DNA from 3 places in the Blautia stercoris genome. Region 1 is predicted to be linked to each of the others. Evidence: a T-box and tRNA genes for the amino acid it is inferred to sense, from the RefSeq annotation. Region 1 holds a T-box; the other regions hold tRNA genes.
What was found. The T-box of region 1 lies ahead of leuS (leucine--tRNA ligase). A T-box ahead of a tRNA ligase gene usually reads a tRNA of that ligase, here a tRNA-Leu.
Positions count from the first base shown of each region.

Region 2: it encodes a tRNA-Leu, which carries the amino acid that the T-box ahead of leuS (leucine--tRNA ligase) is inferred to sense. The anticodon was not compared.
Region 3: it encodes a tRNA-Leu, which carries the amino acid that the T-box ahead of leuS (leucine--tRNA ligase) is inferred to sense. The anticodon was not compared.

Region 1 is NZ_BAAHYF010000001.1:363,545-366,705, forward strand. It holds gene leuS (leucine--tRNA ligase) at 1-1,236, opposite strand, end outside; T-box leader at 1,352-1,593, opposite strand; gene ACYQ2D_RS01860 (CvpA family protein) at 1,683-3,161, opposite strand, start outside.
Region 2 is NZ_BAAHYF010000001.1:802,715-805,875, reverse strand. It holds gene glpK (glycerol kinase GlpK) at 1-198, shown strand, start outside; gene ACYQ2D_RS03930 (amidohydrolase family protein) at 191-1,144, shown strand; tRNA gene ACYQ2D_RS03925 (tRNA-Leu) at 1,205-1,288, shown strand; tRNA gene ACYQ2D_RS03920 (tRNA-Leu) at 1,537-1,620, shown strand; gene ACYQ2D_RS03915 (deoxyguanosinetriphosphate triphosphohydrolase) at 1,810-2,817, shown strand; gene dnaG (DNA primase) at 2,820-3,161, shown strand, end outside.
Region 3 is NZ_BAAHYF010000001.1:1,182,971-1,186,131, forward strand. It holds gene ACYQ2D_RS05700 (carbamoyl phosphate synthase small subunit) at 1-976, opposite strand, end outside; tRNA gene ACYQ2D_RS05705 (tRNA-Leu) at 1,316-1,399, shown strand; tRNA gene ACYQ2D_RS05710 (tRNA-Leu) at 1,549-1,632, shown strand; gene ACYQ2D_RS05715 (MerR family transcriptional regulator) at 1,727-2,908, shown strand; gene rfbA (glucose-1-phosphate thymidylyltransferase RfbA) at 3,017-3,161, shown strand, end outside.

The DNA.
Region 1 (3,161 bases):
TACTGTTTTTCTTCCGAATCCCATTTTTTCAATCATAGCCGGTGCTTCTTTTTTCAATACAGAAGATTCCATGCCATTCCATTCACCGGAATTAATCATTGTTCCAACTGCATCGGTATAAGCCTCAGTCATGTTTTCAATTTCTTTTCCATCTTTTGCGATAACCTGAATAATCGGGATATCGAATTTCTTTGCAAATTCAAAGTCACGGTCATCATGAGCCGGTACACACATAATTGCACCTGTACCATAATCAGCCAGTACATAATCAGAAAGCCAGATTGGAACTTTCTTTCCATTTAATGGGTTGATTGCATAACTTCCTGTAAATACACCTGTTTTTTCTTTATCCTGCAGACGGTCAACATTTGATTTCATAGAGGAATCATAAATATATTTTTCTACTGCTTCTTTTGTTTCTTCTGTTGCAAGAGATGCAGCCAGTTTATGTTCCGGAGCTAATACCATAAAGGTTGCACCATGTAAGGTATCCGGTCTCGTCGTATAAACCGTAATGTTATCTTCTCTTCCATCAACCTTGAAGTCAACTTCTGCACCATAGGATTTTCCAATCCAGTCAGACTGCATTTTCTTAACTTTTTCCGGCCAGTCTAATTTATCCAAATCGGATAACAGACGATCTGCATATTTTGTGATACGAAGCATCCACTGACGAAGATTTTTCTTTGTTACAGTCGCTCCACATCGTTCACAGCATCCGTTTACTACTTCTTCATTTGCAAGACCTGTTTTACAGGACGGACACCAGTTAATCGGGAATTCTTTTTCGTAAGCAAGACCTTCTTTAAACATTTTTACAAAAATCCACTGAGTCCATTTGTAGAAATTCGGGTCTGTTGTATTTACTTCTCTATCCCAGTCATAAATTGCTGCGATATCATTAATCTGTCTCTTGATATTTGCAATGTTCTGTGCAGTTGATTTTGCCGGATGTACTCCCATTTTGATTGCATAGTTTTCAGCCGGAAGACCGAATGCATCCCAGCCCATTGGATGAATCAGGTAATAACCCTGCATCATTTTATAACGACTCCACACATCAGAGATAACATATCCTCTCCAATGTCCTACATGAAGTCCATTTCCTGACGGATATGGGAACATATCCAGACAATAATATTTCGGTTTTTTACCGTCATCTACGTTTACCGGTTTTGCTTCCCAGTTTTCTCTCCATTTCTGTTCAATTGCCTTATGATTATAAGGTACTGCCATTGTTGTTTCCTCCTAATTGTTATTATGCGCTTTCAAAGTCCTTTACTAACTCTAAAAAGACTCTGAGAATACATTATTTACCATGAAATAAAAAAGACCCTTTTGTCACTAAACTTTTAGAGACGAAAGGGTCTTAGATTCATTCCGTGGTACCACTCTAATTCATCTGTATCTCTATATCTACAGATGCACTCATTGATTCTGTAACGGGAACTCCCGCCTTTTCTTACTAAGAAATTCTTCCGTTCTGCAAAGGAACTCCAAGGCCAGTTCCACATTTCTTCTCACTGCCTTTCACCTGCCGGCAGCTCTCTGTATTAAAGAACCATGTGTACTCTTCCTCTTCAATGTTTTTTTCATGTTTCAGAGTATTTTCTACTCTCTTTAACTATTGTTATTCTACCCAGAACCCTTGTATTTGTCAAGTAAGAATCCAAAAAACCACTTTATTTTATTCCAAGAACTACATTTGCCGGTGAATCTTCACTATATTCCAGAGTAATCTCATCTCCCACATCATAAGTCACAATTTCCGGATAATCCACGACTGGCACATCATAAACCTCATCGTTTTCTTCCAATGCAAGATAAAAATGGGAATTTCCATCCATGACCGCCTGTCCAATTCTCTTGATTTTTCCACTGATTTCATTTGTTCCTGTACTTTTTTCATCTGTTGAAGTAATTCCATTAGAGGCAAGCAGTTTGATATAAGCTTTCTCACACTCTGATACGGTATCACCGATTGCAACATTTTGATATTTCTGAATATTAACCATCGCATATTTTTTCACCAGACCGGCTCCGTCCTTGAGTGCCATAAAATAAGTCGGCTCGTTTGAAATATTTAATAACAATGGAAAAGCTGCGGTATATTTTAAGTTCTGTACCTGTCCTTCTGCCGATTCCATAGCAGAATATTCCTCTGCTCCGGCACAGGAATAATATCTGGTTTCCATTGTACGCTGATTCATCAATACAAACCCAACATTGGAACGATCTCCACTTACTGATGTAATTCCGGTGTAAACCCATACATCATCTTCAAGTGCCAGATAGTTATATCCATCGGTTGTCTTTAAACACCCTTTCTGCCCCAGCACACTATTAAAAAATCCATTCTTCAATGTACCATGATAGTTATATAAGTCAATCAATAAGTCTGCCGGATAAGCACGGTCTACCCACTGCGGACAGTCTTTTATTTTATATTCTTCTGTCTCACCGGTAATTGCATTACAAAGCACCACTTTTCCAATAGTCTGTCCGCCAAATAAACCAATATTAAATTTCTTTACCGGACAAATCCAATATGGTACTCCATCATCATTAATTTCAAAGCTCAACTGGTCAAACATATACGTCGGATAGCGGAAACGAAGATGTCGGTAAATATTCCGATTAAGCAGCTCTGACTCTGAATACTTAATTCCATCCTCCAGCTTTACCAGTTCCGTATTCTGTGTTGCCATATCAATCCGAATATAAGCCGGAATTCCGTCTTTTTGATTAGTCAGCCATTTAATTGCATTTGCATACACCAGTGGTGTGACACGATACGGCTGTCCCTGATAATTAATCTGAGAATACAAATCACTGACTTCAAACTGAGAAACCATATCTACCATACTTCCCATTTTTCGATTTCCCAGTAATACTGCAGAATCTTTATCCAGAAGCGGAATCTGATTAAAACTGATTTCCTGGATATCTTCTGTAAAATCCCGTTCCTCCGGTGTCACAAGATTTTGATATTTCTTTGCATTGATAATTGGAGAAGAAAGCAGAGAACCCACCGCATATACTGCAATGATTCCAAGCATTAAAATAACACCTGCTTTGATTCCTTTGCTTTGTTTTAATTGAATTGTTCCATAAAGTCTTTTCCGAATTGCATAAACAACCACAATAATTCCAATTACTGC
Region 2 (3,161 bases), 440 kb from region 1:
GCAATGGGAGCTGCCTATCTTGCAGGACTTGCAGTCGGATACTGGAAAAACAGAGAAGAGATTATTAAAAACTGGGAAGTGGAACAAAGCTTTGAACCGGTTTTAGAAAAAGAAGAGCGGGATAAGAAGATGAAAGGCTGGGAGCGTGCAGTGACCTGTTCTTACGGTTGGGCAAAAGAGGATGATGAAAATGAGTGAAGAAAATCTGGAAGTACCGTTTGAATTTGGCGAATGTCATGCCCATATTTTTATGGATGGGAAAAATTATAAAAAGGCAGTGGAACGTCATAAAAACGGAGTAGATGAATCGGTAATCCGCAGTCATTTTGCATGTTATCAAACACAGGGAATTCATTTTGTGAGAGACGGAGGTGACGCTCTTGGCGTTTCAAGACGAGCAAAAGAGTTGGCACCGGAATACGGAATTGATTATCGGACACCGATTTTTGCGATTCATAAAAATGGTCATTATGGGAAAATTGTCGGAAAAGGATTTGATACCTTAAAAGAATATACGGCTTTGGTTAAGGAAGTAAAAACACAGGGCGGAGATTTTATTAAAATCATGACAACCGGAATTATGGATTTTGATACCGATGGAGGAATTACCGGAGAAGCCTTAAGCACACAGGAAGTCAAAGAGATGGTTCATATTGCTCACGAAGAGGGATTTGCAGTGATGTGCCATACAAACGGTACAAAAGCAGTGGAGGCACTCATAGAAGCCGGAGCAGACAGTGTGGAACATGGAAATTATATGGAGGAGCAGACAATAAAGAGTCTGGCTGATTCCGATCTGGTCTGGGTACCGACAGTTACAGTTGTTCCAAATATGTTTGGATGCGGGCGGTTTTCGGATGAGCTTCTGCATAAAATTTATGAAAAAGAAAAAACGAATATCAAAAAAGGACTTCAGTATGGAGTAAAGATGGCACTTGGCAGTGATGCCGGTGCATATCTGGTGTTCCATGGTCAGGGAATTTTAGATGAATATGCAAGATTTCTGGAATGCAGAAAAGAAATTCAAGAAGAGAGTCAGGAAAATGAACAAGAATTCCTGTCGGTTTGTGAGTTAAAAGCAAGGCTGAAAGCTGGAGAAGCAGAAATTAGAAAAAAATTCAAAAAAATCGAAAAAAGTTATTGACGAAATAAAACTTTGGTGATATACTTCTGTTTGTCGCTTGATGAGGGCGGCAAATGAGAAGCGGGAGTGCTGGAATTGGCAGACAGGCTAGACTAAGGATCTAGTGGTCGAAAGGTCGTGTGGGTTCAAGTCCCATCTCCCGCATAACAGAGGCGGAAAACTTTTAGAGATAAAGGTTTTCCGCTTTTCGTTTTATATAAATAATATTGTGATGTAAGAAAAAGTGCATCTTTCTTTTTATGAAAAATACATTGATTCGTGAATTTATTGCAAAAAACGATAATAAATGATGTTATCAGAAAAAAATAAAGTTTTTTTCAAAAATATGTTGACAAAACACGAAATTACTGATATACTTCTGATTGTCGCTTGATAAGGGCGATAAATGAGAAGCGGGAGTGCTGGAATTGGCAGACAGGCTAGACTAAGGATCTAGTGGTCGAAAGGTCGTGTGGGTTCAAGTCCCATCTCCCGCATAACAGAAACGGAAAAGCTATTAGAGATAAAAGCTTTTCCGTTTTTTCGTATAATCAGGAAGACAGTTTTTCGATAAAAGAAGAAAGTGAGAATTAAGAAAAAAATATCGAAAAACAAAAGGATTTTACAGATTTGCCTGTAATAATTAATATGAGACAACTTTTTTTCCACAGAGAGGGTGATAGATCGTGACAATACGAGAAGAAGCGCAACTGGAAGAGGAAAGAATTTTAAGTCCTTATGCAGCAAAAAGTGCAAAAAGCAGAGGACGGGAAACTTATGAGGAAGAATGTGATATCCGGACCATGTATCAACGTGACAGGGACCGGATAATTCATTCTAAAGCATTTCGCAGACTGAAAGATAAAACTCAGGTGTTTTTAGCACCGCAAGGGGATCATTACCGGAATCGGCTGACACATACAATTGAAGTATCTCAGATTGCAAGAACCATTGCGAAAGCACTTCGTTTAAATGAAGATTTAGTGGAAGCCATTGCACTCGGACATGATTTGGGGCATACTCCATTTGGTCATGCGGGAGAGCGAGCCTTAGACCAGGTGTGTCCCCTTGGATTTGCGCATTATAAACAAAGTGTGCGGATTGCAGAGCGTCTGGAACGAGGTGGGAAGGGATTAAATCTTACCTTTGAAGTCAGAGATGGAATGATGAATCACAGGACAAGCGGAACACCGCATACGTTAGAAGGACAGGTCGTTCGGATTAGTGATAAGATTTCCTATATTCATCATGATATGGATGATGCCAAGCGTGCCGGAGTTATCACCGAAGAGGCAGTACCAAAGTATTTGAGGGAACTTCTTGGAGAGACGACAAAGGAACGGCTCAATACGTTGATTCATGATATTGTAAAAAACAGCAAAGGCAGGGATGAGGTCCTGCTGTCACCGGAAATTGAAGCAGGAATGAAAGCACTTCGAGAGTTTATGTTTGAAGAGGTTTATCTAAGTCCTGTGGCAAAAGAAGAAGAGGAGAAAGCAGAGCAGTTAGTGGAGACTCTGTATAAATATTATGTAAGAAATCCTGAAAAAATGTCGGCAGAGTATCGAAAGCTTCTGAAAGAAGGAGAAGTGCAGGAGCGGGTAGCCTGCGATTATATTTCAGGAATGACAGACCAGTACTCGATGGAAAAATTCAGGGAAATTTTTATTCCCAAAGGATGGAGCGTTTATTAATTATGTATTATTCGGATGATGTGATTGAAGAAGTCCGTATGAAAAATGATATTGTGGATGTGATCTCAGGATATGTCAGACTTCAGAGAAAAGGAAGTTCCTATTTTGGATTATGTCCGTTTCATAATGAAAAATCCCCTTCCTTTTCGGTCAGCCCATCCAAACAGATGTATTACTGCTTTGGATGCGGAGCCGGAGGAAATGTGTTTAATTTCATTATGGAATATGAAAATTTTACCTTTATTGAGGCAGTAAAATATCTTGCAGACAGAGCTGGAGTCAAGCTTCCGGAACAGGAGTATTCAAAAGAAGCAAGGGCAGCGGCAGATTTAAAGACCATTCTG
Region 3 (3,161 bases), 820 kb from region 1:
TATTCTTTCCGATATATTTCAATCCTTCGTTTGTCTTATCATTTACATTTTCAAATGCCGGCACTGCCACATTTTGGTCTAAGGTATCTGTATCTACCATATAACCATGGTTCTGAGAAGAAATATAAACTCTTCCGGTTTCCAAATCTTTTACCGGATGATTTCCTCCTCTGTGTCCGTATTTCATCTTCTTGGTATCTGCACCTGTTGCTAATGCCATTAACTGATGTCCAAGGCAGATTGCAAAAATCGGAACTTCTGAATCATAAAGTTTCTTTACTTCTTTTATAATGGAAACACATTCTTTCGGGTCTCCAGGTCCGTTTGAGAGCATAATTCCGTCCGGATTGCTCTTTAAGATTTCTTCCGCCGGTGTTGCTGCAGGATAAATTGTCACTTCGCATCCTCTCTCATTTAAGGATTTTGCAATGTTTTCTTTTGCACCAAAGTCAAGCAATGCAACTTTTGGACCATTTCCTTTTAAAACATGTTTTTCTTCGCAGGTAACCCGCTCAACTACTTTTCCTGTTGTATATTCTTTTAATTTCGGAATAATCTCATCCAGATTGTAGTTTTCATTCGTTGTAATCATACCATTCATGGTACCTTTTTCTCTTAAGATTTTTGTCAGTGCTCTTGTGTCGATTCCGGCAATTCCCGGAATATCATACTTCTTAAGAAAGTTTTGAACTGTATCTTCACAGCGGAAATTACTTGGAATTCGTGATAATTCTCTGACGATGTAACCATCTGGCCACGGTCTCAAAGACTCCTGGTCTTCGTGGCAGATGCCATAGTTACCAATTAACGGATATGTCATGCAGACAGCCTGTCCGGCATAAGAAGGGTCCGTAAGGACTTCAAGATAACCTGTCATAGATGTATTAAAGACTATCTCACTAATAATTTCTTTTTTCGACCCAATGCTGGTGCCGGTAAAGACGGTGCCGTCTTCCAGTATCAAAAATGCTTTCATTTTTTCACCTGTCTCCCTTTCCTATTTCTTGCTGTTAGTTTACGGGTTTCCTATTTTTCCCCAAATTGTAAAAAGTGTATCACAAGATATTTCATTTTTCAACCTTTTTTTCTATATTTTTTACAGTTTTAAAATTTTTTATCTTCTGCTCACTTTTTCCTGTTCCCTCAGACAATCAGCCACAAAGATAAGCTCCGTAAATATTCTGAGATTACTTTATATTATACCACATCTCTTTTTATCTTTTTCGATTATTTTTTTCAAAATAGTCTTGACTTTTTTTACATATTATTGTATAGTATTCCTTGTGCTTACAAAAGCGCAAACTTAATAACAGATGCAGGAGTGGCGGAATTGGCAGACGCGCAGGCTTCAGGTGCCTGTGGTAGCAATATCGTGTGGGTTCAAGTCCCATCTCCTGCATCCTTTTTTTATTCTTTTTTATTTTTACTTACGGATTGCAGGAATTTATTTTTATGAATTGCAGGAATTTTCCAAAAAAGTATTGACATTTTCAACATACTATTGTATAGTATTGCTTGTGTTCGCGAGAACATAACTTAATAACAGATGCAGGAGTGGCGGAATTGGCAGACGCGCAGGCTTCAGGTGCCTGTGGTAGCAATATCGTGTGGGTTCAAGTCCCATCTCCTGCATCCTTTTTTTATTCTTTTTTAGGATTTTTTGGAATTGCAGGATTATCGTTCCATTATCTTGGATTTCTTATATTTTTTATGGAGGACTTTTCTTATGAAACTGCCAGGTTATTATTCTTCAGGGCAGTTTGCCCGCATGGCAAATGTCTCTGTACGCACGATTCGATTCTATGATAAACAAAACATTTTAAAACCTTCTTATGTGACACCAGCCGGTGCACGTTTCTATACGGACTCTGATTTTGCCCGTCTCCAGCAGATTCTACTGTTAAAATATCTTGGATTTTCCCTCGACGATATTCGTGAAATGACCATCGACGATTCTGATTATCTCTTTCTGTTAAACTCCCTTAATCTTCAAAAGAAATTAATCCAGGACCAGATTGAACAGATGCAGCTTGTAGAAAGTGCAATCGAAGATACCGTCCGAGTGATTGAACAGGAACACCAAATTGACTGGAGCCAGATGCTTGACCTGATTCATTTAACAAATATGGAAAAAAGTCTCAAATCTCAATATCAGAATGCTTCCAATATTTCCAGCCGAATTCGTCTGCACAAGGAATATTCTACCAATTCAAAAGGCTGGTTTCCGTGGATTTTTGAACATTGCAATTTAAAGCCCAATGAGCGGGTACTTGAAATTGGCTGTGGAAATGGAGCATTATGGACGGAAAATCTGAATCATATCCCATCGAACCTCTCTATTTTATTATCGGATGTTTCGGACGGAATGTTACGAGATGCCAGAAGAAACCTGCCGTCCGGTGATAAGCGGTTTTCCTTTGCCTGTTTTGACTGTCATTCTTTTCCGTCTTCGCTTTCTGCCTTTGATTTAATTATCGCAAACCATGTCCTGTTTTACTGCAATGATTTACCAAAAGTTTTTAAGCAGATTCAAAGATCATTAAAAAAAGGCGGCCATTTTCTCTGCAGTACCTATGGAAAGCGCCACATGATTGAAATCAGTGAACTTGTTCAGGAATTTGACAGCCGGATTGTCTTATCTGCGGAAAAATTATATGAACAGTTCGGGCTTGAAAATGGAGAAGCACTTTTAAAGCCTTACTTTTCTGACGTTCAGTGTATCCGATATGAAGATTCGATTGAGCTTGACCGTGCCGAACCTTTAATTGAGTACATTCTTTCCTGTCATGGAAATCAAAACCAGATGTTATTGGAACGTTACCATGAGTTTCGCAGCTTTGTCGAGAAAAAAACCGCCCATGGATTTCACATTACAAAAGACGCCGGAATTTTTTTATGTACTTTTTAAAAAAACGCTTGAAGGTGACCTTACGTCATCTTTTATAATAGTATTATCAGAAACTACGAGACAAAAAAGTAACATTACACTACCTCTTTTAAGAAAGGAGATTTTCACATGAAGGGAATTATTTTAGCCGGTGGTTCCGGAACCCGCCTCTATCCTTTAACTATGGTAACTTCCAAACAGCTGTTGCCAATTTATGACAAACCGATGATTTACTATCCGATGTCCGTACTGATGAATGCCGGCATCCGTGATA